Regions from separate parts of the Brevibacillus aydinogluensis genome, predicted to be linked through region 3. Evidence: riboswitches for the same ligand, from Rfam matches in the RefSeq annotation. Region 3 holds a riboswitch; each other region holds the start of a gene.

Region 1 (10,285 bases), 580 kb from region 3:
CTGGTGGACCAGCCCATGCAGAACACCGCGGAGTTCCACCATTACTCTCTCCTCCCCTATGTACGGTCCCTTCATTCTACCACATCCCGCTTTCCCGCAGACCGCTGTTTTCTTTTGGCAGCATGTTTTCCCGGGGCCCGGTGAAGCTAGAAAAAGACCATTCATGCAAAGGAGGCGGTAGTCTTGCGCCGCAGGATGCTGTTTGCCTGTCTGCTCCTCTGCCTCTTCGGATGGACGTCCCGCACCGCCGCGTCTGGTCTGCCTGTCCCCGCCTACGAGCCCATCCATCGCATCGACACCCAGAAAAAAGTGGTGGCGCTCACCTTTGACGACGGACCGGATGCCGTCTACACGCCGAAGATCCTGGAAGTGCTGCACCGCAACAACGTGTTAGCCACCTTTTTCGTGCTCGGTTCCAAAGCGGAGCAATATCCCAAGATCATGCAGTGGATCCAGAAAGCCGGGCACGAGATCGGCAATCACGGGTACCACCATTACGACCTGAACAAGCTGACCGAACAGGAGATTTACGACGAGATCAAGCGCGCCGAGCAGTCGATCCTGCGCACGACCGGCGTGCTGGCCCAGTACTACCGGCCGCCCGGCGGCGTCATGACCCACGACGTGTTGAACGCCGTCCAGTCATGCGGGTACGACATCATCCACTGGTCGGTCGATCCGCGCGACTGGTCGTTGGCCCGCACCGCCTCAGTGATTGCCAAAAGCGTTAAAAGCAGCGTCTCGGCCGGAGACATCATTTTGTTTCACGACGGCGGGCTGAACCAGCGGCAGACCGTAGCGGCACTGCAAGAGCTGATTACCGATCTCCGCTCCCAGGGCTACCGGTTTGTCACTGTGAGCCAGCTTCTCGATGCGGCACAATAGGTGCTTGTTTTGCGCCAACCAAACCGCAGGAGGTATATTTTTCCACATTTTTCATTTGGTTTCAATGAAATACGCAATCATTGGAAACCGATTCGAAAGTAAGCCGCCAAGCATTGCGCACAAAAAAGGCTGGCTCAAAAGGGGCTGTCCCCGATAAAAATGAAAAACCCAGGAATGTTGATTTTCCAGCATTCCTGGGTTTTGTCTTTGTTAGTTATCGGGTTGAAATCATGTTTGCACGCTTACGCCGACGTCCTGCCCAAAAAGGCGCGCAGCCGGTCGTTTCGCGGACTGGAAAAAATTTGTTCGGGCGTTCCTTCTTCGACAATGACGCCTTGATCCATGAAAATCACCCGGTCGCTCACCTCGCGGGCAAAGCCCATCTCGTGGGTGACGACGATCATGGTCATGCCTTCCCTGGCCAGGTCTTTCATCACACCCAGCACTTCGCCGACCAGCTCCGGATCAAGTGCGGAGGTGGGCTCGTCAAACAGCATCACTTTGGGGTTCATGGCCAGTGCACGGGCAATCGCCACCCGCTGCATCTGTCCGCCTGAGAGGCGGTCCGGGTAGACGTCCGCCTTGTCTTCCAGCCCCACCTTTTTCAACAGGGCCAGTCCATGCTGCCGCGCTTCCTCCAGCGGCATCTTCTTCACCTTGATGGGAGCGAGGATGACGTTTTCCAGCACGGTCTTGTGCGGGAACAGATTGAACCGCTGGAACACCATGCCGACTTCTTCCCGCACCTTGTTGATGTCCACCTTGGGATCGCTCAGGTCGCGACCGGCGATGACGATCCGTCCGCCCGACATCTCCTCCAACTGGTTGAGACAGCGCAAAAACGTGCTTTTCCCCGAGCCGGACGGCCCGATCACGCACACTACTTCCCGTTCCGCCACCTGGGTGGTGATGCCTTTCAGCACTTCCAGCTTTCCGTAATTTTTTCGCAGGTCTGTCACTTGGATGATCACGACTTGTACCCCCTGGTTCCGTCTGTCTGTATTCCTGTCTCCCTATTGTAGCCTAATGTTTCGAAAATTTCAGCAGTTTAACATATTTTATCAGCGGGTACTCCACCTTCGTACATCAGATGACAGGATTAGTGCAGTTGGTTATAATCATGAATTTTATTTTGCTGTTCATGTAAAAACGTCTCTTTGTATACCATATTAGACGGGCTTGAGTTTTTCATTGCTGTATCCAAATCCTTCACGTTCGCTTTTCTTTTTGTTACGCGGTCATACACTACCCCAAAAACCAAAAGACCCCCAACAATGATGGACAGGAAGATCCACGTCGACATGATAATTCCCTCCTTATACTTGGGTTCGCGAAGGCAAAGGGAGCCAACTGCAGCGGGATGCGTCAGCGGCAGATGAAAAACGACAACCAACTGGATTAAAAAAACTAGTTCATCATTTTTACCATCATAGAAAAACCTAAAAAACAATAGGCTTGAAAGTGCAAAGGTAGCAAGAAAGATTAAAGCAATCCTGATAATAGTAAAAATATCCCTGACCAAGTTTTTCATGAATCCAGTTCACACCTTGTGTTACCGTTTTTTTATGTCAGCGAGTGCCTGCCATTCAATCGTTCTTTTTTTTTAAAGTCTAGCTCTTTAACAAACTTCATGAATTTTATGCCCTTCCTTCCTGAGCCTTTCGACGTATTCATTGATATCTCCTTCCCCTCCAGGACAGCCCCCCAAACGTAAACATCCCGCACCACGTGGATTGTGGATACGGGATGCCGGGGCACGCCATGCATCTCGCCGGCCGGACTGGCCGTGAACGCGGGTATGTGTGCCGTCGCCCTATCGGACTGTCGCCTGCGGAGCGGCGGGAGCGGGCGCCGGATTGCTGTCATCTGTAAAGAAGGGAGCGACGACCAGACTCAGCAGAAAAAACAGAATCCAGATAATCCCGCGTTTAAATACGGATGGCGTAAGCATCGGGTCGACCCCTTTCGACAAAAAATGGGACTATCCTTACGTTTCCCCTGCTGTTCTCAGTTTATGCCGGGAGCGCCGCTTATTCTTTGGGTCTGCGCCCAATTTGAAGGACGTTCAGCAAAAACAGCCCGTTAGTCGGGCTGCATGACAGACGATATTGTGACGGCAGAGGGATGCTGCGCCTAGCTTTCCTGGGTATGAAGGCACATCTTTTCTGACTGGGTCCGCTTCAGCAGGCAGGCGACGGCGAAAGCGAGAAGCTGCCCGCCCATCAGCCAGAAGATGGTCCACGGCTCCCACACCTGCATCATGAGACCGTTCAGATTGGGCGCAAGAATGCTGGCCACACCGAAGTTCACGCCGGCAATGATGCCCGCCGTCGGCACCATGGACGCCGGCAGGATGTCAGCCGCAAAGGCCAGGCCCAGCGAGTAAAACGACCCGACCGCCGCACCCGCCAGGGCCAACAGCAGCATCATCGCCCAGACGCTGTCGCCGCTCAACGGGAACAGCAAAAACGCAGCTGCCCCCACCAATGCGCAGACACCCATCACCAGTCTGCGCCCAATCCGGTCGCTCAACGCCCCCAGCGGCATTTGCAGGATGATGCTGCCCACGACAAACGACGGCAGGATCAGCGACACCCACTCCACTGAGATGCCTGTTCGCAGCGCGTAGACGGGAAAGCTGCCGTTGAGCGACGTCTCCATGAATCCGTACAAAAACGACGGAATCAGCGCCAGCCACCCCAGCCGGAAGACGGCAGCGTAGCGGTTTTCCCGCCTTCCATCCGCAGCCGGCGGTACCGGATCGGGATACGCATTGCGGATACGGGCCAGCAGGCAAAACGCCAGCACGTACAGGACAGTGACCGCCGCAAACGGTGCCCAGATCCCGAACGGCAGCAGGTTGATTCCCAGCGGTCCGATGCTAAAACCGATCCCGTATGCCAATCCGTACAGCGACAAATCCCGTCCTCGCCGCTCTGGCGGCGCAATTTTCGTCACCCACATCTGACTGGCGTAGTGCAGCGAAGTATCGCCCACGCCCATCAGCAGGCGCAGGGCAAACCAGACAGCCAGATGGGTAAAGAACGGGAGCAGCACGGTGGAGGCGGTGACCAGCACCAATCCCCACAAAATGGTGGAACGGTAGCCGATCCGTCTGAGCGGAATCTCCAACCACGGTGAAGCCACTACCATCCCGATGTACAAGGCAGCCGCGTTCAGGCCGTTGGCCAAAGACGACACCCCCTGCTGTTCCAGCAGCACGGCCAAAAGCGGGATGGTCAGACCCTGGCTGACGCCGCCGATCACCACCACCAGGATCAGTACCCAAAAGGTATAACGCGATGACGACATAATGTCCGGTAACTCCTCTCAAACTCTCCCTTATTTCATATGCAGCCTTTCCGCCGCGTCAGCGGCACTCCCTGGCTGCGCCGCAGAGAGAAAACCTGCTGCAACAGGTACCTGTTTGGATGCAGCCCTTTCTGCGCTGGCTAGACAGCCGACTCTGTATCACGGTCGAAGCTGGCAGTGTCCCGCATCAGGCAGGCACGCCGCTTGACCTATTGCTTGTTCGCAACAAAGAAAGGGATGCGCTGCACGCAATCCCTTTTTCGCTAGTCATGTTACGATCGTAAGTTATCCAAATTTTCTTGTCAATCCAACATATTCTCTCAAATCCCGCTCCTGCTCATCCCCGCGGATCTCCGGCCTCGCCACTCGGCAGCGAGCATGCTGTAGACGGCGTGGTCGACGAAATGGTCGTACAAGAATTCGTTGCTCCGCAGCACGCCTTCCAGCTGAAAGCCAAGCCGCTCCGGTATGGCCCGGCTTTTTACATTGCCCGTCGCCGCCTGGATGGCGACGCGCTCCAGATTCCACTCGCCAAACACGAGATGGTCCAGGTAAGCGGCCACTGCCTGAGTCATCAGCCCTTTTCCCTGAAACTGCTCCCCCAGCCAATACCCAATGGACGTCTTCCGATTGTTCCAGTCGATGCTGTGGACGCCCAGCGTCCCGGCCAACCTGCCCTTGTACCAGATGCCGTAATGGGTGCCCTGGCGGCGCTTGTGCTGGTCAATCGTCAAGGCGATGAACTGGGCTGTGTCCTTTACCTCGCGCACGATGTCAAGCCACGGCAGCCACTGGCGCAAATAGGCCCGGTTGACATCCGTCAGCCAGAACAACTCCTCCGCGTCGGCCGGTTCCAGCTGCTTCAGGCAGGCCTCCATCGTCATGGGAATCACTCTCATGTCTCTCCTCCTCCAGGAAACGCAAACAGCGCCCGGGGGCGCTTTATCGGTGGGAAAAAGGACCTCCGGACGAGACGCCCTTCCCTGGGCCGTCCAGGGCTGTTTGCGTCAGCGTTTGCAGCTGCGGATTTCGTCCGGTTTGTAGATGCCGTTTTCGGTGACAATGGCCGTGATGTAGCGGGCCGGAGTGACGTCAAACGCAGGATTGTACACCTTGATGCCGTCCGGCGCCACCTGTTTGCCCAGTCCATGTGTAATCTCCTCCGCCGGCCGCTCCTCGATCGGAATGTCTGCGCCCGTCGGCGTGTCGAGATCGATAGAAGACAGCGGGGCCGCCACGTAAAACGGTATGCCGTGCGCGTGTGCCAGAACGGCGACACCGTAGGTCCCGATCTTGTTGGCGACGTCACCGTTGGCAGCCACGCGGTCCGTGCCGACGATGACTGCCTGCACCTTGCCCTGGGCCATCACCATCGCCGCCATGTTGTCACAAATCAGCGTGACGTCGATGCCCGCCTGCTGCAGCTCGTAGGCGGTGAGGCGCGCCCCCTGCAGCACAGGCCGAGTCTCGTCAGCGTACACTTTCAGGTTCCAGCCGCGCTCCTTGGCGAGGTAGAGCGGGGCCGTCGCCGTGCCGTAGGCTGCTGTCGCGAGCGCCCCCGGATTGCAGTGCGTCAGGATGCCCATGCCGTCTTTCAGCAGGGTGAGCAGATGCTCTCCGATCCGGCGGCACACTTCCGCGTCTTCCCGCTGGATGGACAGGGCTTCATTCAGGACTGCTGCCTTCAGCTCTGCCACCGGTTTGCCGGACTCGCGCTGCACGCGTGCTTTGATCCTGTCCAGGGCCCAGAACAGGTTGACTGCCGTCGGGCGAGAGGTGCCGAGGTAGTCAGCCTGTTCGCTCAGGTGTTGCCAAAACGTATCGAAATCGTTGGCGTCGCTGTTGCGGATGCCGAGGTACAAACCGTAGGCGGCCGCCATGCCGATGGCCGGTGCCCCGCGTACCTGCAGATGGCGGATGGCCGCCCACACTTCTTGTGCAGTCGTCAGTGTCAGGTATGTCGTTTCAACGGGCAGCCGGGTCTGGTCCAGCAGGACGAGCGCGTCATCCTGCCACTTGACCGGCGCAAATGGCGTGCTGGTCGTTGTCATACTACAGCCTCCTGGTAGTATCGTGCGGTAACCGTCCGAACGATATCTGTGATGTCTGTCGATACTTCCACCTTGTTCCGCTCCAGAATCAGCGCCTGGCCAATCGCCAGCGCCAGCCGTTCTGCTTCCGCGCGGGTCTGGTCATCGGCGATGCTGTTCAGGTCGGCGACGCCCGCCAGTCCGATGACGCGGCGCAGGATTTTACAGCCGGCAAAGCCTGCTGCGTCGCGGATCAGCCGCTGCACGTAGCCCTGCCAGAAGCCTTCGGTGTGGGCGCTCCGCTCTTTCGCCTGTTTGTGCCAGAGCTGGACGAACTGGGAGACAAACTCGTTCCAAACGTCTTCCACCGTTGCCAACAGATATTCTCGATAATCCTCCCGCTTTCCTGCGTCCGGCTGCAGACCGTGCTGGCCCGCGTAGTTCAGCAGCAGGTTGGCGATCACCGCGCCAATGTCGAAGCCGATCGGGCCGTAGTAGGCAAATTCAGGGTCGATTACCTTGACCGACGTCGGCGATACAAAGATGCTGCCGGTATGCAGGTCGCCGTGTATCAGCGCCTCCGCCCGGGTGAGAAAATCGTACTTGAGCTGCGCAATTTCCAGCTTCAGCTGCTTGTTGTTCCAGATCGCCTCCACCTCCCGCTTGATCAGCGGGTTGAAATTGTTGGTCGGCGCGTCTTCGTAAGGATCGGTAAAGACGAGGTCTTCCGTGATTTTGCACAATTCCGGATTTATGAATCTTCCGACAAGCGCTTTTTTGTCGTAGGGATGCGCCCCCAAGTCGGACGTGTAAAACAGCGTATGGGCGAGAAAGCGGCCGATCTGTTTGGCGAACAGCGGGTAGCGGTTGCCCTCGATCAAGCCTTTTCGCATAATCACGTGGTCGCTGACGTCTTCCATCACGGTCAGGGCCAGCTCCTCGTCGTAGTGATACACCTTCGGCACGAGATCCGGCACGTATTTGTGCTGGATGCGCAGCGCCTCGCTTTCGATTCGGGCGCGGTCCAGCGTGAGCGGCCAGGATTCACCCACTACGCGGGCGTAGGGCAGTGCCTGCTTGACGACGACGCTTTTGCCCGTCGCTTCCTCCCTGATGTGGAATACCAGGTTGAGATTGCCGTCACCAATCTCCCGGCTGGTCAGTTCCGCTTCCGGCGCAAACAGGTCCGGCAGTTGTTTTACGTACTGCACTGCTTCTTGTTCGCTCAATGCGCGATACGCCATGGTCCAATCCCCTCTCCTTTGACAGATTCTCTTGTCTTCACATTCACTTGTTTTTGCACTTTCGCTTTGTCTATGTTGGCGGCCGCCGGGCGGCGTGTGTGCTGCTGCCGCCTCCAGCCGGAGCATTCCGCACATACAAAAAACCTCTTTTCCCGAAGAAAAGAGGTCTGTTCATACGCGTCTGCGTGTCGTCTCCCCCTTATCTTCCAGAATACTTTTGTTTCTGCAGGAATTAGCACCGTGCATGCGCTGCACGTCTGTCGCCAGAATCGCTCGAACAGCGTCATGTCGGTTGCCGGGTTTCATCGGGCCAGTCCCTCCACCTTCTCTGGATAAGGTATCCAACGTATGCGGTTTTGACGTTTGTTTGAATCATACAACCCCGTCTTCTCGCTGTCAACACCCTTTTTTGGGCGAATTGTCCAGTCTTCACGGACTGGTTCGCTGGCCCGAAGCACTCGGCCGGTCCCAGTTCCACCAGTCGATCCGGCCCACGAAGGCAGCCGTGATCGACGGCTCCTGCCGCAGCTTTAGCAGTTCCTTGACAGGGCCCGTCACGACCGCCCCGTAGAGGCGCACACCGTTCTGCTGCAGGTAGCGGCAGCGTTCCTCGATACGCAGCCGGTTTCGGGCGGTCACAAGCCGCTCGCCAATGGCGTTCGTCAGCCGTTCCTGTCCCGCGAGATACTCCATTTCCGCCAGGTACGCCCGGGCGCGCCGCTCACCTTCGCCATGTGCCTGAATCGGTGCTTCGCCGTAATCGAGTTCTCTTTCCGCGTATCCCCACACGTCACCGGCCGACAGCAGCAGACTGCCTTCCGCCGCGTCCGGATGGTTTCGCTCCTGCCCCGTGTCCACGGCGAACCAGGTGGTATCCAAGTCGTAGCCGGAAAAAAGGGCGTAGTACTCATCATGGGTCAGCAGCCGGTCAAACGAGACGGCGAGCTGCGCCACCGTTCCCTCCGGCAGCTTTTCCAGCGTGTTCCAGGCAGGATTTCTGCGGATGGCGCTTTCTTCCCGATCGTCCGCTGACAACGGAAAGAGAAAAAAGAGCCGCTCTTTCCGCAAACCGTCGGTCCATGCCGGCTTCGCGGAAATGATCGAGAAGACGTGGCTGATCGAAAAGGTTCCGGCGTTCTGATCGTCTCTCCCCACCTGTTCACGCAGTTCCATGGTTATCTCCCCGTACAGAAATCCGATTTGCGAACCGCTGCTGCCCACCGTGAGCCCCGGCTGGGTAAAGTGCACCATGTCCCGGGCCACCCGGTAGGCGTCCTCGTACAAATACCAGCCGATCCACCCGTTGGTGAAGATCAGGACGGCCCCGACGAGAAGCGAGATGGCCACCGTGTAAGCCGCGTTGCCGAGCCTGTGGCGCCATTTGCTGCGGCGGAGGATGGCGCGCTGCGTCTCTTCGGACAGCACGTCCGTTTCTCTCTCCTCCTCTCCGCCGCTGCCCAGCAAAAGCTCCTCCAAGCGTTCCGCATACAGTTCGTCCGCTGCAATCCTCGCACGGAAAGAGGCAGCTTCTTCCTTCGTCATTTCACCGCGCAGATATGCCAGCAGTTCCCGTTCCCGATCCTCATTTGCCTTGTCCGTCGTCAAGTTCATCCCTCCACATTCTGCGTAATTTTTGCCGCCCGCGAAACAATGAGCGCTTTACGTCCCCCGTGTCGATGCCCAGCACCTCGGCGATTTCCGCGTAGCTGAGCTGTTCGTAATGCAGCAGGATCACCTGTTTTTGCTTCTCCGGCAGCCGGTCCAGGCACGTCCGCAGCGATGACCACGCCTCTTGGCTCAGCAGCGTCCGCACCGGGTCCGCCGCCGCCCCGTCCGGCTGTTCCGGAATCTTCTCCACCAATCGCCACGGACGCTTCTTCCGCCTCCGATGCCAGTCCACAAACGTGTGGTAGGCCGCCTTGTACAGCCAGGGGCGCACCTTTTCCCCACGATAGTCATCCAGGTATTGATACGCCCGAAAAAAGGTCTCCTGCGTCAGGTCTTCCGCCTGCACCCGGTCAACGGTCAATCGGCAGAGGTAGCGGTATATGTCGTTGACGTACAAGCGGTACACGTCTTCCAGTCCGACCTTTTCCACGGATTCACACCCTTTCACTCCTATCCACGCACATGGCGAGGAAAAGTTCCACCGCGCCGCAGCATTTTTTCAAAATATTGAGGTTTATGGTAAAATAAGGGGTATTATAACACGGTGTCCAAGGGGCGATTTGATGGGGTATGGCATCGACCTGCTGGAGCACATGCGGGCATTGGAGCAGAAACTGATACGGGAAGGACTGGACAGACCGCTGGAGTATATCCATTTCCGGTTTGCAGACAATTCCTTCCGCTACACGATTACGCCGCCCGACATGCACGTCTTTGCCGAGACCGGCTGCGACGGCATTCATTACGGCTTTTTGACCGATTTCGGCCGCATCACAGATCTGGAAGAGGCCTCGATTGTTTGTGTCAGCCCGACGGACGACCCACCTTTGCGCATTATCGCACGTAATCTGGAAGACTTTTTCCGCCTGGTGGTGACGATCGGATCCGCCGGCGAACTTGGCAGTCTGGTGTCCGTCCGCACACCCCGGCAATGGGAGCGGTATTGGGCCGATCTCGCAGAAAGCAGGCATGAAGAGGCAACAGACCCGCAGTTACGAAACTTCGTTACGTGCCGCCAGACCGTTTTGCATCACATGCAGACAGACCTGGGCCTCGAACCGATTCCCGACGTCATGCGGTATCTGAACGACCTGGAGATCCAGCGCCGATCCGCTGGCTGGATTCCGACCATCGACGGGCTGGGGG
Region 2 (10,285 bases), 1.3 Mb from region 3:
AACTGCTGGCCACCTCTGGAACGGCGGATTACCTGGAGAAAGCGGGATTGACCGTCACCCGCGTAAACAAGCTGTCCGAGGGCACGCCCAACCTGCTGGACATGATCCATCAAGGGGAAGCGAATATTGTGTTAAACACCCTGACCAAAGGCAAGACACCGCAGCGGGACGGTTTCCGCATCCGCCGCGAAGCCGTGGAAAACGGTGCCGTCTGCCTGACGTCCCTGGACACAGCAAAAGCGCTCCTGCACGTCCTGGAGACGATCACGTTCTCTACGGAAGCGATGCCGGCGCAGCGCACGGGAGCCAAGCTCGCCGTGCCGGTATAACAGTCAGAGCGTCCCCTGCGGATCTACGGCTATGGATTCGCAGGGGAGTAAACGCGACGAAGTGTCGCCACTAGGAAGCCCCCTATCGGGGACCCGGATGTGGCTACGCAGGGGAGTAAACGCGACGAAGTGTCGCCACTAGGAAGCCCCCTATCGGGGACCTGGATGTGGCTACGCAGGGAAGCAAATTCGAGGCGGTGTCGCCACTAGGAAGGGAGAGAGCGGTGTGCCGCTGCAACCAACCGATATACGCGAGCGCATGATCGTTGCGCTCGACTTTTCCACGAAAAAGGACGTCACACAATGTCTGGCCCGGCTGGACGGGCTGATTCGATACGTCAAGGTGGGTATGGAACTGTACTATGCAGAAGGCCCGGCGATCGTCCACTACCTGAAGGAGCAGGGACTGAAGGTGTTTCTCGACCTGAAGGTGCACGACATTCCCAACACGGCCAAAGGGGCGATGAAAAGCCTGGGCCGTCACGGCGTCGACATGGTCAACGTGCACGCTGCGGGAGGCGTGGCGATGATGGAGGCGGCCCGGGAAGGACTGGAGCAGGGGACCGCGGCCGGTGCTCCCCGTCCTCTGCTGATCGGCGTTACGATGCTCACCTCGACCGGACAGCAGACGATGAACGAGGAGCTGGCGATTCCCGGCACGGTGGAAGATGTCGTCGTCCATTACGCGAAGTTGGCCAAACAGGCGGGGCTGGACGGAGTCGTCGCCTCTCCATTGGAAGTACCGATGATCAAGCAGGCGGCCGGTACTGATTTCCTCACCGTCACCCCGGGGATTCGGCCTCTCTGGGCGGAGAAGGGAGACCAGACTAGGATCACGACCCCGGAACAGGCGTTTCAGTTGGGGAGCGACTACATCGTAATCGGCCGGGCGGTTACGGCTTCGCCCGATCCTGCCGCCGCCTGGGAGCGGATCGTTAACGCCGTTCAGGCGGCATGCCTCTAAACGTACGCGAAGGGAAGAGGATAGGATGAATACCACGACAGCCAAAGAAATAGCGGGACACCTGCTGGAGATCGGCGCCGTTCACCTGCGCCCGGACCAGCCGTATACCTGGACATCCGGCATCAGGTCGCCGATCTACTGCGACAACCGGCTCACGATGTCCCATCCGCCGGTCCGCCGCCGGATTGCCCAGGCGTTTGCCGAGGTGATCCGCGAACATTTTCCGCAGGTGGAAGTAATCGCCGGAACGGCGACGGCAGGCATCCCGCACGCTGCCTGGGTGGCAGAACTGCTGGACCTGCCGATGATCTACGTGCGCGACAAGGCAAAGGGGCACGGGCGGCAGAATCAACTGGAAGGCGTGCTGGCCGCAGGTCAAAAAGTGGTGGTCATCGAGGATCTGATCTCCACCGGCGGCAGCTCGCTCAAAGCGGCAAAGGCCGTCCAGGCGGAGGGAGGCGACGTGCTCGGCGTGGTAGCGATCTTCAGCTACCAGTTTCCAGAAGCGGAAGCCCTCTTTAGGGAGGAAGGCATCCCGGTCGCGACGCTTTCCCACTACACTGCACTGCTCGAGACGGCACGCGAGCGCGGCGTCATCACGGCAGAGCAGGAAAGCCTGTTGGCCGACTGGCGCAAAGCCCCTCGCAGCTTTTATGCGTAACCGGTCATGACGCATGTCCAAACGGATTGGATAAAAAAATTTTGTACCTCAATCGACTGTACTTTACCAACGCCCTGTTTCGGGGCGTTTTTTGTTTTGTTCGTTACCAAAATGTAATTGATTTTCATGTTTTTTACATTATAATACTTCATAACCGGTGGGTAAAAATCGTGGATGCTCTTTTACATTTGAACGTAATGGAGGGATCATGAACAGACCATTACTGTACATAACCTTGTTTGCGTTTCTGCTTCTCACAGCAGGATGCTCGGATGAGAAACCCAAAAACGAACGCAAAGGTTTGACAGGATACGTCATCGAGACAAACTATGAGAAAAAAGCACTGCTGGTTGCTGAAAGTGACAAAACAGCAAGAGATGGCGACTATGACGCCGAATGGTATTTCGTAAACGACGATGCCATTCTGCTTGATCGCAAGAATAACAAGGTTTTGCTTACAGACATAGAGGTCGGAGCGGAAGTAGAAACATGGGCGGCTTCCCCTTCATTGGAATCGTATCCTGCGAAAACGGATTTGAGCAAACTTGTCGTTGCAGATGATGTACAACATCCACATTATCCCATGCTGCAAAAGAAAGCCATTCAAATGGCGCTAAACTTTGTAAAGAGTCTTTCTGACAAAGCTGATATATTCATTGTACAGGATGCAGTGAGCACCGAATCAGAATGGATCGTTCGCGTTTTTACTTTCAATGCAGGACAGAAGCACGAGATAAGTGTTCATGCAGAAACGGGTGAAGTAAAGCAAATCAAGTAACCCGGTATTGTGGAAAGCGCCTTTTCCGTTGGCTCGATAGGTGCCAGTGCCTTGCTGGTCAAGAAAAAGGATGGCCGATCTGACGACGCCATCCTTTTTCGGTGCGCCCAGCATGGGCGGTAGCTATAGGGTGAAAGTCCCGAACAGGAGTTGGCTGTACCAACCGTTAGCTCAAGGCAAGGGTGTCCACCGTGAGGCGGAATCTGTCTGAAGGAAGCCGGCGGCAAAGTCCCGCCCTGAGGTACACGAATCCGATTGGAGGTTACTGTATTCGGGCGAGTCTGCACAGCAAGACAAAGCTCTATACAGCCAAGGGATACGGCAGTATAGCGGGCAGGTACATGGGATGAAAGTTACCGCTCTTACCCGGAGAGGTCTGCATGATACTCCTACTACTGTTGGCAACCAACTTCACGAGCACTGAGCGACCAATCGGTCGCAGATCGAGGAAAGAACCTATAAACCGTAACCTGTCCGCAAGGTTGAAATCTCAAAGCCTGACGGAGGAGTGTGGTTGTTATGCATCCTTACCGTGGCAGAGCGGTTGATCCAGCAGGCCATCCTGCAAGTATTGATTCCCATTTTTGAACCCGACTTCTCCAACTGTGGTTTCGGCTTTCGTCCGGACGTCGTGCTTACGACACGGTACGTAAGGCGAAGCAAATTATTGATGAAGGTTATCGGTACGTGGTTGACATCGACCTAGAGAAATTCTTCGATTGAGTGAACCACGACATTCTGATGAGCCGTGTAGCACGAAAGGTGAAGGACAAGCGCCTCCTTACACTGATCCGTGCCTACCTTCAATCTGGAGTGATGGTCAACGGGGGGCGTGACGACGGAGGAGGGCACACCTCCAGGTGGTCCCTTAAGTCCGCTGTTGGCCAACATTCTATTAGACGATCTGGACAAGAAGTTGGAGAAAAGGGGACACCGTTTCTGCCGCTATGCGGACGACTGCAACATATGTCCAAACGTACGGGTGAACGTGTAAAAACAAGCGTGGAGCGATACTTGACTAGGTTCTCAAATTCAAAGTAAATCAACTCAAAAGTGCGGTGGATGACCCGTGCAATCGCAAGTTTTACGGGTTTAACTTTACTCCTGGAAAGGAAGCACTGATACGTCTACGCTCCAATCAATCATCCTGTTGAAAGAACGGATTCGCCAAAGGCTTCTGACTAAGACTGTGGACAAGTTGAAACGAGTTCGTACGCGGTACCACGAACTTCGTTTACTTGGTCTTTCTCACAGCAGAGCTCTGGAAATTACAAACACCTGAAAGGGGCGTGACGGTCAATTAAACCCGCACATGCACAAAACCCTTGGCATTGCCTACTGACAACAACAAGGGCTGATGAGTTTCATACTTTACACATTATCAAGCTTGGTGAACCGCTGTAAACCGGACGGTACGTACGGTGGTGTGTGACTCAATTGAGAATCTGTTATGCTATACTTTTTTTAAGTTTTATTTAGGGTAATGATAATAAGGAGGCAATATAATGAAAAAATATAGAGGTCTAATACTGTGGGGGATCTTTATCCTACTGTTAGGAATTAGTATCGTTGCTGCAATATCAGTACAATCTGATCGTGGCCCCGTTTATAACTATACTTATAATGAGGAGTTTAATCCGAACAATTTTTTTGATGCTGTACTTAAAGGTGATATTGAGAAAGTAAAGTCATTTATTAATAAATCTATGGATCCAAATATAACTGATGAAGAAGGAAGGACTGCACTTTTTATCGCTGTAAGAGAAAAAAACGTTGAGCTCGCTAAGTACTTACTAAGTGTAAATGCAGACCCTAACATTAAAGATTTTTACGATGATTCACCTTTAGAATTAGCGAAAGGATACAATAACAAAGATCTAGTTGATCTCTTAATTCAACATGGTGCAAGGGAGTAAAATCAGAATTAATGTCAAAATCAGTTGCAAATCCCTGATATAAGAGTTCATGCAGAAACTGATGAAGTGAAACAAATCAAATACCCGGTTTTCGATGGGTTCGGGTGCCTTGCTGGTCAAGAAAAAGGATGGCCGATCTGACGACTCCATCCTTTTTCGTATGTATGTCAACTTGCAGCGGCTTACGACGGGCGAAATGCCGGTCTGCCAGATTTTTGTTGACGAACAACCTGTGATTCTTTACAATGATACCCAAGAGTTAAACACTGTTCTTATCCAGAGCGGCGGAGGGACTGGCCCAATGAAGCCCGGCAACCGTCACGCGGTGCGTGACCAGGTGCCAATTCCTGCAAGACAGATGTCTTGACAGATAAGAAGCGGGTTTGATTGATATGGACGCAGACCTTCTTCTTGTCGGAGAAGGTTTTTTTATTTTTCTGTTTCAAAATTTCATAGGACTTCTTCTTATCCAGAGAGGTGGAGGGACTGGCCCGATGAAGCCCGGCAACCGTCACGCGGTGCGTGACCAGGTGCCAATTCCTGCAAGACACGCGTGTCTTGAGAGATGAGAAGAAGGCTCGAGCACAATGCACACCAGCCTTCTTCGAATCCGAAGAAGGCTTTTTCATGTTGTACAAACAAAAAACGGGGTGGAAAAACATGAGTGTGGTAAAAGTAGGCTTATTGGGATTGGGAACGGTAGGCGGCGGGGTGGTCAAGACGATCCGTTCGCAGCAGGAGAAGCTGTCGGCCCGGTTGGGCAAGCGCATCGAAATCGTCAAGGCGCTGGTGCGCGACTCGCGGAAGCAGCGGGCCGTGCAGGTGGAGCCATCGCTGTTGACGACACGGTTTGCCGACGTTCTGGAAAGCGACGTAGACATCGTCGTGGAAGTGATGGGCGGCGTGGAACCGACCTACGACTACGTACGGTCGCTGATCGAGAAGGGCTGTCATGTGGTGACGGCCAACAAGGAGCTGCTGGCCAAACGCGGCGCGGAGCTGGTGGAACTGGCCAACCGGCACGGCGTCCATCTCGCCTATGAAGCCAGCGTCGCGGGGGGAATTCCCATCCTTGGGGTGCTCCGTCAATTCCTCAGAACCAACGATATTACAAAGGTGTGCGGCATCCTCAACGGGACGACCAACTTTATCCTGTCGCAGATGGAGGAGGCCCAGCTTCCCTACGACGATGTGTTGAAGCGGGCACAGGAACTGGGGTATGCGGAGGCAGACCCGAGCTCCGACGTGGAAGGCTGGGACGCCTTGTACAAGCTGTACATTCTGGCACAGCTCGTGTTCGGGGAGTCGCTGCCCCTGTCAGCCATTGAGCGGCAGGGGATTGTTGAAGTCTCGCAGAGCCACATCCGGCTGGCGAAGGAACTGGGGTATCGGATCAAACTGCTGGCGCAAGCCCACCAGGGAAACGGCGGCCTGCACCTGTCCGTGCGGCCGACGCTGGTGCCGCTGGAGCATCCGCTGGCGCGCATCCAGGATGCATACAATGCCGTACAGGTGGAAGGCAGTCTCGTCGGCGACCTTTTGTTCACCGGCAAAGGGGCGGGCGAATTGCCGACTGCCAGCGCGGTTGTGGAAGATCTGGCCTACTTGCTGACCCAACCGTTTGCGCCTCATCCCGCTTGGCGTGAACGGCCGGAGGCGGTCCCGTCCAGCCGCCTCTCATCCGGCCTCGACTTCTGCTGCCTGGCAGGGACAGCGGCTGGCGTGACGCCGGAGCAGGTACTGCTGTTTCTCGAACGGGCGGGTGTCTCCGTTCGCAGGATGACCGTCCAGTACGATTCGGGCAGCGTCCTGCGTGTGGGCCTGCTCGCTGCCGGACTGCAGGAGGAGCACGTTGGGCTTTTGGAACGGGATTTCGGCCTCGAAGCGCGGCTGTACCCCGTGCTGGAGGCGGCCGATGATCAAGATGCTGACGGCGGGAGTGCGGGGCTGTAAACTAGCATCCAACTCCCCATCGCATTCGCCGGGATTTTTTGGCATGATAAAAGCGGAGCACTTCTTCTTCAAGGGGATGAGGACAAGTCATGCTGGGTTCGCAAACCATCTTGCCGGCCATTCGCCAAATGAAAGAATTTGAACGCGTCCTGGAAAGCCGGTACGAGACGATCATTTTGCTGGAGAGCCATATCTGCCAACTGAAAAGCATCGCCGACCTGGCACGCCGGCACGGAAAAAAGCTGTGGCTGCATGCCGATCTGGTGCAGGGATTGAAAAACGACGAGCACGGCGCACTGTTTCTTTGTCAGGAGATCAAGCCGGCCGGCGTCATTTCCACCCGTTCGCAGGTGATCACGACCGCCAAAAAGAAGGGCTTGGTCACGGTGCAGCGCCTGTTTCTGCTGGACTCCGGCGCGCTGGAGACGAGCTACAAAATCCTTGAGCAGACAAAACCCGATTTCGTCGAAGTCCTTCCGGGGGTCATGCCGCACATTATTACGGAAATTCGCGAACAGATTCAAATTCCGATCATCGTAGGCGGGTTTATCCGCACCCGGGAGGAGATCGAGAGCGCTCTGGCGGCAGGAGCCATCGCCGTCACCACCTCCGATCGAAACTTGTGGAAACAGCTGTAAAAAATGATTGACAACGCTTTCACGACCGCATAAGATTGATTACAGAAGTTCATATGTCGGATGAGATCAGGAGATCCACCTATATATTCCCTGTGTTTAAGTTCCTGTGGACTTAAACCGTGGATAAATAGGTGGATTTTCTGTTTTCTTCCAGTGGAGGTGAACAGCAAAAGAGGGAAAACCAGTCCAGACTCGTCATAAATATTAAAAAAAGAGAATGGAGGAACAAGATGTCGGCGTATTGGGCGGAACTGATCGGGACCATGATGCTGGTGATTCTCGGGGACGGCGTCGTGGCGGGAGTCGTGCTGAACAAGTCAAAGGCAAAAGACAGCGGGTGGATCGTGATTACCCTGGGCTGGGGGTTTGCTGTCGCCTTTGCCGTATACGCGGTCGGGGCCATCAGCGGCGGCCATTTTAATCCGGCCATTACCATTGCGTTTGCGTCAATTGGCTCGTTTGCCTGGGAGCTCGTGCCCGGGTACATTTTGGCCCAGATGGCCGGGGCGTTTTTGGGAGCAATCTTTGTCTACCTGTACTACCTGCCGCACTGGAGAGAAACTGCTGACCCGGCGGCCAAGCTGGCAGTATTCTGCACAGCTCCGGCGATTCGACACACATTTGCGAATATTCTCAGCGAAGGACTGGGCACGTTTTTCCTCGTGTTTGGCCTGCTGGCTATCGGCAGCAACACGTTTACCGAAGGGCTCAATCCGCTGATCGTCGGATTTTTTATCGTCGCCATCGGCATGTCGCTCGGCGGGACCACCGGCTACGCGATCAATCCGGCGCGCGATCTGGGGCCTCGTCTCGCCCACTTTGTTCTGCCGATCCCGGGCAAAGGCACATCTGACTGGGGCTACGCCTGGATTCCGGTCGTGGGGCCGATCGTCGGCGGGACGGCGGGAGCGCTCGTCTTCAAGGCCTTGTTCGGATAGCGGTCGGCCCAAGCTGATTGAGGCAGAGATGATCGGGAAACGATAAAGGAGGATATGTGACGGATGGAAAAGATGTATGTTTTGGCCATTGACCAGGGCACGACCAGTTCCCGTGCCATTTTGTTCAACCGGGAAGGACACATGGTGGGAGTAGCCCAGAGGGAGTTTACGCAGATTTTCCCCGGCCGGGCTGGGTGGAGCACGATGCCATGGAGATCTGGTCGTCCGTCGTCGGCGTGATCGGCGAAGTGCTGGCCAACCACAACATCAGCGCCCAGGAAGTGGCCGCGATCGGCATTACCAACCAGCGGGAGACGACTGTCGTCTGGGACAGACACACCGGTCTGCCGGTCTACAACGCGATCGTCTGGCAGTCCCGCCAGACGGCCGATATTTGCGAAGAGTTGAAGGCGAAAGGGCTGAACGACCTGTTCCGCGAACGGACCGGCCTGTTGATCGACGCCTACTTCTCCGGCACCAAGGTCAAGTGGATCCTTGACAACGTGGAAGGGGCACGCGCCAAGGCAGAACGCGGCGATCTCTTGTTTGGCACCATCGATTCCTGGCTGATCTGGAAGCTCTCTGGCGGCAAGGCGCATGTGACTGACTACACCAATGCGTCCCGCACGCTGATGTACAACATTTACGACCTGCGCTGGGACGACGAACTGCTGGCGCACCTCACCGTGCCGAAAGCGATGCTGCCTGAAGTGCGCTCCAGCTCGGAAATCTACGCGCATACCGACAAAGATCTCTTTTTCGGCGTGGAGGCGCCCATCTCCGGCGCGGCGGGTGATCAGCAGGCAGCCCTGTTCGGCCAGGCATGCTTTGAGGAAGGCATGGCGAAAAACACCTACGGCACCGGCTGCTTCATGCTGATGAACACCGGGGAGAGACCGGTGCGTTCCGAACACGGCCTGCTGACCACGATTGCCTGGGGGATCGACGGCAAAGTGGAATATGCGCTGGAAGGAAGCATTTTTGTCGCCGGTTCCGCCATCCAGTGGCTGCGCGACGGCCTGCGCATGCTGAAATCAGCGGCGGACAGCGAAGCGTACGCCAGCCGAGTGGAATCGACCGAGGGTGTCTACGTGGTGCCGGCGTTCGTCGGCCTGGGCACGCCGTACTGGGACAGCGACGTGCGCGGCGCCGTCTTCGGCCTGACGCGGGGGACCAGCAAGGAGCACTTCATCCGTGCCACGCTGGAATCGCTGGCCTACCAGACGAAAGACGTGCTCACCGCAATGGAGGCCGACTCCGGCATCAATTTGAAAAAGCTGCGCGTGGACGGCGGCGCGGTGAAAAACGACTTCCTGATGCAGTTCCAAAGCGACGTATTGGGCGTGCCGGTGGAACGTCCGCAGGTAAACGAGACGACCGCTCTGGGAGCAGCCTATCTGGCCGGGTTGGCGGTAGGCTTCTGGAAAGACAGGCAGGAGATTGCCGCCAACTGGCACGTCGACGGCGTCTTTGACGTGAAGATGAGCGAGGAGAAGCGCAACGAACTGTACGACGGCTGGAAAAAAGCCGTGCGGGCTGCGATGGCCTTCAAATAATCGGCCGCATGTGGTATACTGTACGCGATAAGTTCATACGGATGGTCTGAGATACGGAGTCGACCACTGATCCTTCTTTGCAGGCAAGGAGGGATTGGTGGTCGTTTGTGTTTTTTCCGGACTGTTCGGGTTGACCCATCGATAAAGTAGAACAGGGAGTGATGCGTGATGAAACGAGCGGAGCACCTGGCGCAACTCAAATCGACAGAGGTAGACCTGCTGGTGATCGGCGGCGGTATCACCGGAGCGGGGATTGCGCTGGACGCCCAGGCAAGGGGGATTCAAACAGGGCTGATTGAGATGCAGGATTTCGCCGCGGGGACCAGTTCCCGCTCCACCAAACTGGTTCACGGCGGGCTGCGCTACCTGAAGCAGCTGGAGTTTCGCCTCGTCTCCGAAGTGGGCAAAGAGCGGGCGATCGTCTACGAAAACGCGCCGCACGTCACCCAGCCGGAGTGGATGCTGCTGCCGCTGATCGAAGGCGGCACGTACGGACGGCTGGCCACATCTGTCGGCCTGTACCTGTACGACTGGCTGGCAGGAGTGAAACGG
Region 3 (10,285 bases):
GCAGGCGCAAACAGGCAGCCGCAGCCGGCGAGGGATACGGAGAAGGCCACATCAACGAACCGGAGCTCAACCGGGAGCAAACCTACATGAACATTTGGCTGGCCGTGCTCCCGTTGGTGCTGGTCCTGGTGTCCAACTACCTGTTCAGCAGAGGGTTTCTGAGCGTGGAGACGTGGTACGACCCGCAGCTTTTGAAGGACAACTACAACATTGACAAGGTGAAGAACGTCGCCTCCTCCTGGGCGCTGATCATCGCCTTGAGCATCGGCATCCTGGCTGCGGTGCTGATCAATCTGAACCAGGTGAAAACCAAGCTCGCCTCCGGTTTGACCACCGCCGCGATGGGGGCTCTGCTGGCCATTTTCAACACGGCGTCCGAGGTGGGATTCGGCAACGTGGTTAAAACGCTGCCCGGTTTCAAGCTGATTCAAGAATGGATTCTCGGGGTCAGCAGCCATCCACTGGTTTCCGAAGCCGTGGCCGTCAACGTGCTCGCGGGGATTACCGGATCGGCGTCTGGCGGCATGTCCATTGCGCTGGAAGTGATGGGAAAACAGTACCTGGAGCTGGCGCAGGCGGCCGGCATCAGTCCGGAGCTTCTGCACCGGATCGCCTCGATGGCTTCCGGCGGGATGGATACCTTGCCGCATAACGGAGCCGTCATTACCCTGCTGGCAATCACGGGGCTGACGCACCGCCAGTCCTACAAGGACATTTTTGCGATCACTGTGTTGAAGACGCTGACTGTCTTTATTCTGGCAATCGCCGCTTCGCTTTTCGTCTAGGTCCATCCTGCAACCGGGGCGAAGTCGTTTTGGGTACCAATTGGTAAGAAGGAGTGTGTCATCGTGAACAAGCTGCTGGAAGGAAAAGTCGCACTGGTCACCGGTGCAGCAAGCGGGATCGGATATGAAATCGCCCGGACGTTTGCCCGGGAAGGAGCCAAGGTGCTGCTGCTGGACCTCAACCGGGAGGCCGTGGAAAAAGCGGCCGAGCAGCTCAGGGGCGAAGGGGGGAAGCCCTGGGAGCAGGCTGTGACGTGACGGATGAAGGCCAGCTCAAGGCGAGCATTGAGAAGAGCGTGGAGACGTTTGGCCGGCTGGACATCCTGGTCAACAATGCGGGGATGCAGTTTGTGTCGCCGATCGAGGATTTCCCGACCGACACATTTGAGAAGCTGCTCTCCATCATGCTCACGGCGCCGTTTATCGCCATCAAGCACGCCTTTCCCGTCATGAAGCGTCAGGGACATGGGCGGATCATCAACATGGCCTCGATCAACGGACTGATCGGGTTTGCCGGGAAAGCGGCCTACAACAGCGCCAAGCACGGGGTGATCGGCCTGACCAAAGTGGCCGCTCTTGAGGGAGCCGCCCACGGCATCACTGTGAACGCGCTGTGTCCGGGGTACGTGGACACGCCGCTTGTGCAAAATCAGTTGGCCGATCTGGCAAAGACCCGCAACGTCCCGCTGGAACGCGTGATGGAAGAAGTCATATACCCGCTCGTCCCGCAGCGGCGGCTGCTGTCTGTGCAGGAAATTGCCGAATATGCCGTCTTTCTGGCAAGTGACAAGGCCAGGGGTGTGACGGGGCAGGCCGTGGTAATTGACGGCGGGTATACGGCACAGTAAGACCGCTCGCCTTCCCGTCTGCTGCCGCCGTCTCCACACCCGGGCCCCGGGTGCCAGGCAATCATTCAGGCTGTCGACATCGTCGGCAGCCTGGTTGTTTTCCCGGAGAAAAAGCCACGCACGCTACGAGTTGGTCGCCATGATGCTGAGCGGCCCCGTTTCGCTGATAATCGGCTCCAGGTCGAACACCGAGATGGGAAACATGGGGAAGCCCACGTAATACGGCGTGATCTCGTACAGTTGAAAATAGATGACGAGCGCCTTGTCGGCCACGTAGAAATCCTGGTCGGGTCTGATCGCCTTGAACGGCTCCAGGGTGGGAATATGCCGATTGGCGATCTGTGTTTTGATGTTGTCTGACAGCACCTTGACATAGTCGCTGCCCGGTTTGAACAGGTCCCGCAGGGAAAAGACTTGCCCGGTCTGCACATCTGCTGTGAGCGACATCATATAGGTCATGCCGTGGGCCATCGGAGGCGTGTAGGCGTAGTTGTTCAGGGTGACGCTGAAGATGCCTCGCTGATTGTTTTTGATTTCGTAGCTTCCCTGCATTTCCGTCGTTCCCGGCACCTGGCTTTCATGCTGCTGGTTGATCAAATCCTGCACGTACCGCGACAAGGTTTGGTTGATGTTCTGTTCGGCCTGTCGATTGGCCAAACCGGCCACCTGCGGGTAATAAATGGTTACGTTCGGGCGGCTGATCGTGCGGGTCAGCACGGTGGTCGGCAGTTGATTCATTTCCATGGCGTTCCCGTTCCCTTCTTGAGAAATGTGATCCTGCTTTAGCCTATTCGTCAGAGGGGCCAAATGGTCATGGCAAACCGCGTTTCTGATTCGGCGGAACTACGGGCGCGTTAGAACTTTTTTCACATGTTCTCCATGATCCCAATAGAACTTGGAAGATTTTTCAGGATATAATGACAAAAGAATGTTGTATTCACCATAGCAGTAAAGGAGGAAATTATGCTTCAGACCATGTTTCAGTTGGTCCGCAACACCTTGACCAACAAAGAGGGCTTCATGATTTTTATTCTCTGGAATCATCTGTGGCTGGCCGGAATCATCGCGTATCAGGAAGACGTGAACTTCTGGAAGCTGACATCACTGGGCCTGCTGATGACACTGATTGTTTCACCGTACTACTTCATCCGCAAAGGCAGTTACGTGATTCGCTACCTGGTCGCGATCGGCTTTATGTATTACTCCATCGCATTCGACCACTTTACGTCTTATCCGGAGACGGCGTTTATTTCCTTTATCGTGCTCGGCTTCCTCGCGGCCTATCTGGACTGGAAGCTGGTCGTCTTCGCCGGGATTGTCCAGATCGCGGCAACATTTGTCGGGTTTTACACCGGTTTCTACGACATGTTCGATGAAGGTCGGACAGAAGTGAATCTGATCCTGCACCTCGTGTCTGTCGCATTGATGATCGTCGGCTTGACCTACCTGTGTCTGGCCGGACAAGCCTCGCTGAACAAAGCGGAGACGGCGAGGCGGGAAGCAGAGGAAAAAGAACAGCGGCTGGCGGAGCTTTTGGGCCACATCCGCATGGTGACGGAACAGTTGGACCGCACGTCGGAGCACGTGCATGAGCACGCGGAGACGACCAAGCGGAACACGGACGAGATGATGGTTGCGTTCCGCGAAGTGGCCACGGGGATGGAGGCGCAGGCCAACTCCACGGTGAAGATCGAGGAGGAAGTCCAGTCGATCGACCACGAGATCGTGGCGGTCAACGAACAGGCCAACGCGATGAAGGCGGAGGCCGATCAGAACAACCGCCGCCTCACCGAGAGCATCGGCATGATGAACGAGCTGTCGCATCAGATGGAGCAGATCGTGCAGGCGGTCAATGTGGCCTCGTCCACCATCCGCGAGCTGAATCGGCAGGCCAACCGGGTGGAGGAGATCGTGCAGACGATCAACCAGATTGCGACCCAGACCAACCTGCTGGCGCTCAACGCGGCGATCGAATCGGCCCGGGCCGGGGAACACGGACGCGGCTTTGCCGTGGTGGCCGACGAGGTGCGAAAACTGGCCGAACAAAGCGCTACCGCTACCCAGGAGATTGCCGAAATCCTGCAGTCGCTGCACAAGGAGAGCGAAAACGCCGTGCGCCACATGAGCAACGGGGAATCGTCGGTGGCCAAGGGACAGGAGCTGGCCGTCCAGACTGTCACCTCGATCGAGACGGTTCGGGCCGGAATGGAATCGTTCCTGCAGGCCGTCGAGCACGTGCGCTCCAGCATGGACAGGGTAAAGCTGCGCTCCGGTGAAGTGGCCGCCGAGATGTCGACGATTACGGCTGTGACGGAACAATCGGTGGCCAATCTGGAAGAGCTGTTTGCCACGGCGGAAAATCAGCATCAAAAGGTGCGGGAAATCACGGAAGAACTGGGCGAACTGAACGCGCTGTCGCGCAGATTGCAGCAGTCGTTTCGAGACCAACAAACATAATGTTTTGAAATGACAAAAAAATCATTTGCAATGTAAGAACCTTTTGCTAGAATTAGAGACATTACAACTGGATAGCGGATTCACCTTACCTTATCAAGAGAGGCGGAGGGACTGGCCCGATGAAGCCCGGCAACCACTGTACCCCGGTACAGAAAGGTGCCAATTCCTGCAAAACCCTCGGGTTTTGACAGATGAGGAAGAGGTTGGCGCAACTTGGCAAACTCTTCCTCTAGGAAGAGTTTTTTTCATACCATCATCAGGTGCGCCTTCCTGGGAAAAGGGGGAATATATCGAACGTTTATGGTGTATGTTTACTAAAATATTCGTGTTTTGCCTTGAAACTTTCGAAAAAAACCCGTAAATTACCGGTATGGGAGTAAAAAACTTTTTTACTAGATAGGAGAGAACAGCATGAAAAAGTACCTGTTGGCATTGACGACGTTTGCCGTACTGTTGGCCGGATGTGCGGCGGGAGGCGGTGCACCGGAGGGACAAGCCGGCGGCCATGAAGGCGCCGAGAAGAAGCGGGTCGCGCTGATCTTGCCGGAGAAGATCGGGGTCAACCCGTTTTTCCAGCAGATGGACGAGGGTGCCAAGAAAGCGGCGCAGGAATTTGGTGTCGACGTCAAAACCATCGAGTCGACCGACCATTTCGCCATCGAGGAGAACATCCGCGCGGCCGTGTCCGAGCAATACGATTTGATCATTACGTCGTCGTTTGAATCGGAGGATGCGCTGAAAAAAGTGGCGGCGGAAAACCCGGACCGCGTGTTTGCCATCATCGATACTGTCGTGGACTTGCCCAATGTCAGCAGCGTGGTATTTCGCGAACATGAAGCCTCCTATCTGATGGGAGCAGCTGCCGGCCTGGCGACCAAGACCAACAAGGTGGGGATCGTCGCGGCGATGGACATTCCGCTTTTGAAAAAGTGGACGGTCGGCTTCCAGGAGGGACTGAAGGCGACCAATCCGAACGCAGAGGTCTTCGTCAACTACGTCGGCAGCTTTAATGACCCGGCGAAAGCCAAGGAGCTGGCCCTGCTGCAGGCAAACAAGGGAGCAGACTTTGTCTACGGAGCTGCTGCTGTCGGCGACCTTGGCGTGTTTGAAGCAGCCAAGGAAAAGGGCTTCTACACCTCCGGCCAGGACGTCGACCGCACCGGCATCGATCCGGAACACATCGTCCTGTCCCAGTTGAAAGGGACCGACACGGCCGCCTATGAAACGGTAAAGGCGTTTGTAAACGGCAGCTTGAAACCGGGCGTGCAGACGTACGGCCTGAAGGAAGACGGCGTCGGCGTCACCTACGTCACGCGCGAAAGCGAGACGCCCCTGCATCCGTTCATCGGTGAGGAGGTCATCAACAAGGTGAAAGCGATCAGGGATGAGATCGTGGCGGGTACGCGCAAGGTGCCCGATCCGCTGCAGCAGTAAACGAGACGGCGACCGACTACTGCGGTAGTCGGTTTCCTGTTGAATGGGACCAACAGGAAAAAGGAGGGAAGAGCGGGATGACGTACCGTCTGGAAATGCGCAACATGACGAAAAGATACGGCGATTTTACGGCCAACGACAACGTATCGTTCACGCTGGGGGCTGGCGAGGTCCACGCCATCGTCGGGGAGAACGGCGCCGGCAAAACCACGTTGATGCGGATGCTGTACGGCATGGAACAGCCGACGTCCGGGGAGATCGTGCTAAACGGCCGCCCGGTGGTCTTTCGCGGCCCCGACGACGCGATCCGACACGGCATCGGGATGGTGCACCAGCACTTCATGCTGTTTCCCGATTTCAGCGTAATGGAGAACATCGTCATCGGCTATGAACCGCAGCGTGCCGGCCTGTTCCGGCGCAAGGATGCGGTGGAGGCGGTGCGGGCCCTCAGTGAGCGCTACCGCATCCCGATTGACGTGACCGCCCGTGTATCGCAATGCTCGGTCGGGGAGCAGCAGCGCGTGGAAATTCTCAAGGTGCTGTACCAGGGAGCGGACATCATCGTACTGGACGAGCCGACCGCTGTCCTGACACCGCTGGAGGTAAAGGAACTGCTGCAGACGATTCGCCACCTGGCGGAGAGCGGCAAGAGCGTCATCCTGATCACGCACAAGCTCAAGGAAGTGATGGAGGTGGCCGACCGAATCACCGTGCTGCGCGGCGGCCGGGTGACCGGGACCGTTTCCCGGCAGGAGACCAGCGTGGACGAACTGGCCCGGCTGATGGTGGGCCGTGACCTGCAGCCGTTGAGTGAGCGGGTGAGCCTGGACGGCAGGCCCCTCCTGCAGGTGGAAAACCTGACCGTTTCCGACCGGCAGACGATCGTGGACAGCGTTACATTTACCGTGCACCACGGGGAAATCGTCGGAATCGCCGGGGTCTCGGGCAACGGCCAGTCGGAGCTGCTGCAAGCCATCACCGGACTGCGGCCGGTCACGGCGGGCAGGGTGCTGCTGGGCGGAAAGGACGTCACCAACCGTCCTGTGGCAGCCATACGTGAAGCGGGAGTGGCCCATGTCCCGGAAGACCGCTACCTGTGGGGAACGGCCAAGCAGGAGAGCGTGGAGGAAAACGCCTTGATGGGCTACCAGCGCAAACCGGCGTTCAGCCGTCGCGGCGTCATTTTGCGGGACGCGTTTCGCCGCGTGGTGGAGCAGTGGGTGGAGCGTTTTGCCATTAAGACCGGTTCCCGGCACCTGCAGGAGCAGGCGGGCAACCTGTCCGGCGGCAATCTGCAAAAACTGATCGTCGCCCGCGAGCTGGGGCAACAGACGCCGCTGTTGGTCGCTGCCGAGCCGACGCGCGGCGTGGACATCGGGGCTATGGAACACATCCACCAGGCGCTGATCGAAAAGCGAAACAGCGGCGATGGAATCCTGCTCGTCTCGTCGGAGCTGTCGGAGATTCTGGCGCTGTCTGACAGAATTCTGGTCATGTACAAGGGACGAATCGTCGGCGAACTGAAGCGGTCGGAGGCGACGGAAGAGAAAATCAGCGTGTTGATGGCAGGAGGAAGCATCCATGGAAGCGGTCAAAAAGCTGTGTAAACCGCTGGTCCAGCCGCTGTTGGCGGTGGTGATCGGCTTGTTGACGGGAGCAGTCGTCATCAGCGCGGTAGGCGAATCGATCCTGGATACCTACCAGCAGATGTGGAAAGGAGCGTTTGGGAGCTACTACTCCTTTGCCTCCACATTGGCCCGGTCCACCCCGATAATGCTGATCGGGCTGGGGCTGTCGCTGGCGTTTCGCGCCGGGGTGTTTAATCTGGGCGCCGAGGGGCAGATGGTGCTGGGGGCGATCTGCGCGACGCTGGTCGGACTGTACCTGCCCGGTCCCGGACTGGTGAAAATGCTGGCCGCGCTGGCGGCCGGTGTGACCGCAGGCGGTCTCTGGTCGCTTTTGGCCGGGTACATGGAGGCGAAGTTTCGCGTCCAACTGCTCATCACCACTCTGCTGCTCAACTACATCGCCGTCCTGTTTGCCGGGTATTTGGTGAGTGAACCGTTTCAGGACAAGACAGGCTCGGCAGCGCTGGCTCAGACGTCCATGCTGGAAAAGAGCGTCTGGCTGCCCAAGCTGTTTGCCGGCATGAGCGTACACGCCGGCTTTCTGATGGCGTTGGCTGCTGCTCTGGCGTTGTTCTGGATCGTCCGGTTCACCCCGTTTGGCTACGAGGTGAAGATGCTCGGACACAATCCGTTGTTTGCCCAATACGGCGGGATTGACAAGGATCGGGTGATGCTTGTGGCGATGTTTGCCAGCGGAGGATTGGCCGGGCTGGCCGGCACCGTGGAAGTGCTGGGGGCGCATTACCGGTACGTCGACGGCGCGTTGACCGTCCCCGGGTATGCCTGGACGGGCCTGATGGCCACGCTGCTGGCCAATTGCCACCCGATCGGCGTCGTGTTTACCTCGATACTGCTGGCCGCCCTGCAGACGGGTGCGATGGGCGTGGAGCGCAACACCGAGGTACCGCTGGAGTTGGCCAGCGTCATCCAGGCCGTGCTGATTCTGTTTATCTCCGCCAAAATCAGTCATGACTGGTGGAAAAACCGCAAGAGCAAGAGGAGGGAGTCGCATGGAGTTGTTTGATGGAGCACTTGTCAGTTCCACCATCCGGATGGTGACTCCGATCCTCCTGGCGGCACTGGGCGGCGCGCTGTGCGCCCGGGTGGGCATCTTCAACGTCGGGCTGGAGGGGCTGGTGCTGGTCGGAGCGTTTTCCGCCATCGTCGGCAATCACTTTACCGGCAGCCTGCCGCTGGCTGTGCTGTTTGCCGCCGCCGTCACCGTGCTGTTTTCGCTGTTGTTTGCCTACATGACGATCGGACTGAAGGCAAATGAAATCATCGTCGGCGTGGCGATCAATTTCCTCGCGCTGGGGTTGACCACGTTTGCGCTGCGCGCCGTCTTCGGCGTGAAAGGGGCGTTTTACGACAAGGACATGGCCGGGCTGCCGCAGTGGCGGATTCCCTGGGTGGCAGACATCCCCGTGCTGGGGGACATCCTGTCGGGGCATTCGCCGCTGGTCTACGCGGCCTTTTTGGCGGCGGTGCTGCTGCACCTGTTCTTTGCCCACACCGTGACCGGCTTCCGTGTGCTGGCGGCCGGGATGAATCCGGTAGCGGCCCGCAGCCTTGGCCTGAAGGTGACGCGCCTGCAGGTGCTGGCCGTGGTGTTGTGCGGCGTTCTCTGCGGCATGGCCGGGGCCCAGTTATCGCTTGGGCAGGTGACCATGTTTACCGAAGGCATGACGGCGGGGCGCGGCTTTATCGCGCTGGTGGCAATGATGTTGGGGCAGTCTCACCCGTTGGGCATTCTCGCCTCCAGCCTGCTGTTCGGATTGATGGACGCGCTCAGTATCCGGCTGCAGGGCTTTTCGCTGCCGACGCAGTTTACCGCGATGCTGCCCTATGTACTGACGATTGCGGCGATGTTCTTCCTCAAGGACAAGGGCACAGCCGCAAGCACCGCCAGCCAGCAGAGTGCTCGCTAGACAAAAGACGGACTGACCTGGGAGGAAACGGGAAGATGAACAAGGCAGAGCGGATCAAACGGATGAGGGTGCCCGCGGTCGATCCGGCCCTGGCTCGGCGGCTGCCGCCGGGACAGGTGCTGACGGAGCGGTTTCCGATCCTGCATGAGGGGGAGGTGCCTGTCTACGACCTGGAGACGTGGACGCTGCGGGTCTTCGGGGAAGTCGATCGGGAGGTAACGCTCTCGTATGCCGACATCATGGCGATGCCGCAGACGACGATCACCTGTGACATTCACTGCGTCACCCGCTGGTCCCGGTTTGACAACCGGTTTACCGGCGTTCGTTTCCGCGACTTCCTGGCAGCAGCCGGTGTCACACCGCGGGGCAGGTATGTGATGCTGCACGGCGATTACGGCTATACGGCAAACGCGGCGCTGGCCGACCTGGAACGAGACGACGTGCTGCTGGCCCACTCCTTTGACGGAGCGCCGCTGACGGACAAGCACGGTTGGCCGCTAAGGCTGATCGTGCCGCACCTCTACTTTTGGAAGAGCGTGAAATGGCTGCGCGGAATCGAATTCTTGAACGAAAACAACCCTGGCTTCTGGGAGCAAAACGGTTTTCATCTGAACGGAGACCCGTTTCGCGAAGAGCGTTTCTCCGGCGAAGCCCTGCCGATTCCGGAAGACGAATGGGAGAAAAAGGAGTTTGATTGATGATGCTGCCCAATCTGAAAGTTGATCCGGAAAACCTGCCAAAGCGCGCGATCGTCTGCGGCGATCCGAAGCGGGCAGCCCGCATTGCCGCCCTGCTGGACGAGAGCAAGGCGATCGGGGAAAACCGGGAATACCACAGTTATGCGGGAACGTGGAACGGCACGGCGGTGGCCGTCGTCAGCCACGGCGTCGGCTCGCCGGGGGCGGCCGTCTGCTTTGAAGAGCTGGCCAAAGGCGGCGTGAAGACCATCATCCGTGTCGGAACGGCCGGTTCCTACCAAAAAACGATCGAACCCGGCAGCCTGGTGATCAGCACGGCGGCTGTCCGCCGGGACGGACTGACCAGCCAATTGGTGCCGCCGGGTTTCCCGGCCGTGGCCGACCGCCGCGTCGTCGATGCGCTGGCCGCCGCAGCCGCGAAGCGCGATACGGGACTCCATGTGGCCGAGGGCGTGACACTGACGATGGACATGTTTTACAGCGGCGTGGTGGAGTTTCCGCACAAGC

What was found. Region 3 has a riboswitch for S-adenosylmethionine ahead of Q7F15_RS00620 (BMP family lipoprotein). Riboswitches for the same ligand answer to the same signal wherever they lie in the genome.
Region 1: linked by a shared signal. The riboswitch ahead of mtnK (S-methyl-5-thioribose kinase) and the one ahead of Q7F15_RS00620 (BMP family lipoprotein) in region 3 are both predicted to bind S-adenosylmethionine.
Region 2: linked by a shared signal. The riboswitch ahead of Q7F15_RS06855 (homoserine dehydrogenase) and the one ahead of Q7F15_RS00620 (BMP family lipoprotein) in region 3 are both predicted to bind S-adenosylmethionine.

The regions. Positions count from the first base shown of each region.
Region 1 covers NZ_OY569118.1:706,408-716,692, reverse strand. Annotated here, with positions in the region: gene Q7F15_RS03420 (DUF2797 domain-containing protein) at 1-39, opposite strand, end outside; gene Q7F15_RS03415 (polysaccharide deacetylase family protein) at 196-885, shown strand; gene Q7F15_RS03410 (amino acid ABC transporter ATP-binding protein) at 1,128-1,856, opposite strand; gene Q7F15_RS03405 (hypothetical protein) at 1,985-2,416, opposite strand; gene Q7F15_RS03400 (hypothetical protein) at 2,699-2,836, opposite strand; gene Q7F15_RS03395 (MFS transporter) at 3,019-4,197, opposite strand; gene Q7F15_RS03390 (GNAT family N-acetyltransferase) at 4,518-5,096, opposite strand; gene mtnA (S-methyl-5-thioribose-1-phosphate isomerase) at 5,205-6,248, opposite strand; gene mtnK (S-methyl-5-thioribose kinase) at 6,245-7,471, opposite strand; SAM riboswitch class I at 7,668-7,810, opposite strand; gene Q7F15_RS03375 (anti sigma factor C-terminal domain-containing protein) at 7,901-9,082, opposite strand; gene Q7F15_RS03370 (RNA polymerase sigma factor) at 9,054-9,569, opposite strand; gene Q7F15_RS03365 (hypothetical protein) at 9,703-10,285, shown strand, end outside.
Region 2 covers NZ_OY569118.1:1,393,760-1,404,044, forward strand. Annotated here, with positions in the region: gene carB (carbamoyl-phosphate synthase large subunit) at 1-329, shown strand, start outside; gene pyrF (orotidine-5'-phosphate decarboxylase) at 556-1,293, shown strand; gene pyrE (orotate phosphoribosyltransferase) at 1,319-1,954, shown strand; gene Q7F15_RS06840 (DUF3221 domain-containing protein) at 2,163-2,732, shown strand; partial or broken gene Q7F15_RS06845 (reverse transcriptase domain-containing protein) at 3,166-3,862, shown strand; gene Q7F15_RS06850 (ankyrin repeat domain-containing protein) at 4,238-4,648, shown strand; SAM riboswitch class I at 4,918-5,025, shown strand; SAM riboswitch class I at 5,111-5,220, shown strand; gene Q7F15_RS06855 (homoserine dehydrogenase) at 5,276-6,601, shown strand; gene Q7F15_RS06860 (glycerol-3-phosphate responsive antiterminator) at 6,691-7,239, shown strand; gene Q7F15_RS06865 (MIP/aquaporin family protein) at 7,470-8,177, shown strand; partial or broken gene glpK (glycerol kinase GlpK) at 8,241-9,733, shown strand; gene Q7F15_RS06875 (glycerol-3-phosphate dehydrogenase/oxidase) at 9,902-10,285, shown strand, end outside.
Region 3 covers NZ_OY569118.1:127,780-138,064, forward strand. Annotated here, with positions in the region: gene Q7F15_RS00600 (GntP family permease) at 1-785, shown strand, start outside; partial or broken gene Q7F15_RS00605 (3-hydroxybutyrate dehydrogenase) at 849-1,633, shown strand; gene Q7F15_RS00610 (DUF3298 and DUF4163 domain-containing protein) at 1,757-2,377, opposite strand; gene Q7F15_RS00615 (methyl-accepting chemotaxis protein) at 2,609-4,090, shown strand; SAM riboswitch class I at 4,178-4,288, shown strand; gene Q7F15_RS00620 (BMP family lipoprotein) at 4,502-5,524, shown strand; gene Q7F15_RS00625 (ABC transporter ATP-binding protein) at 5,602-7,131, shown strand; gene Q7F15_RS00630 (ABC transporter permease) at 7,106-8,176, shown strand; gene Q7F15_RS00635 (ABC transporter permease) at 8,163-9,080, shown strand; gene Q7F15_RS00640 (sulfite oxidase-like oxidoreductase) at 9,116-9,778, shown strand; gene Q7F15_RS00645 (nucleoside phosphorylase) at 9,781-10,285, shown strand, end outside.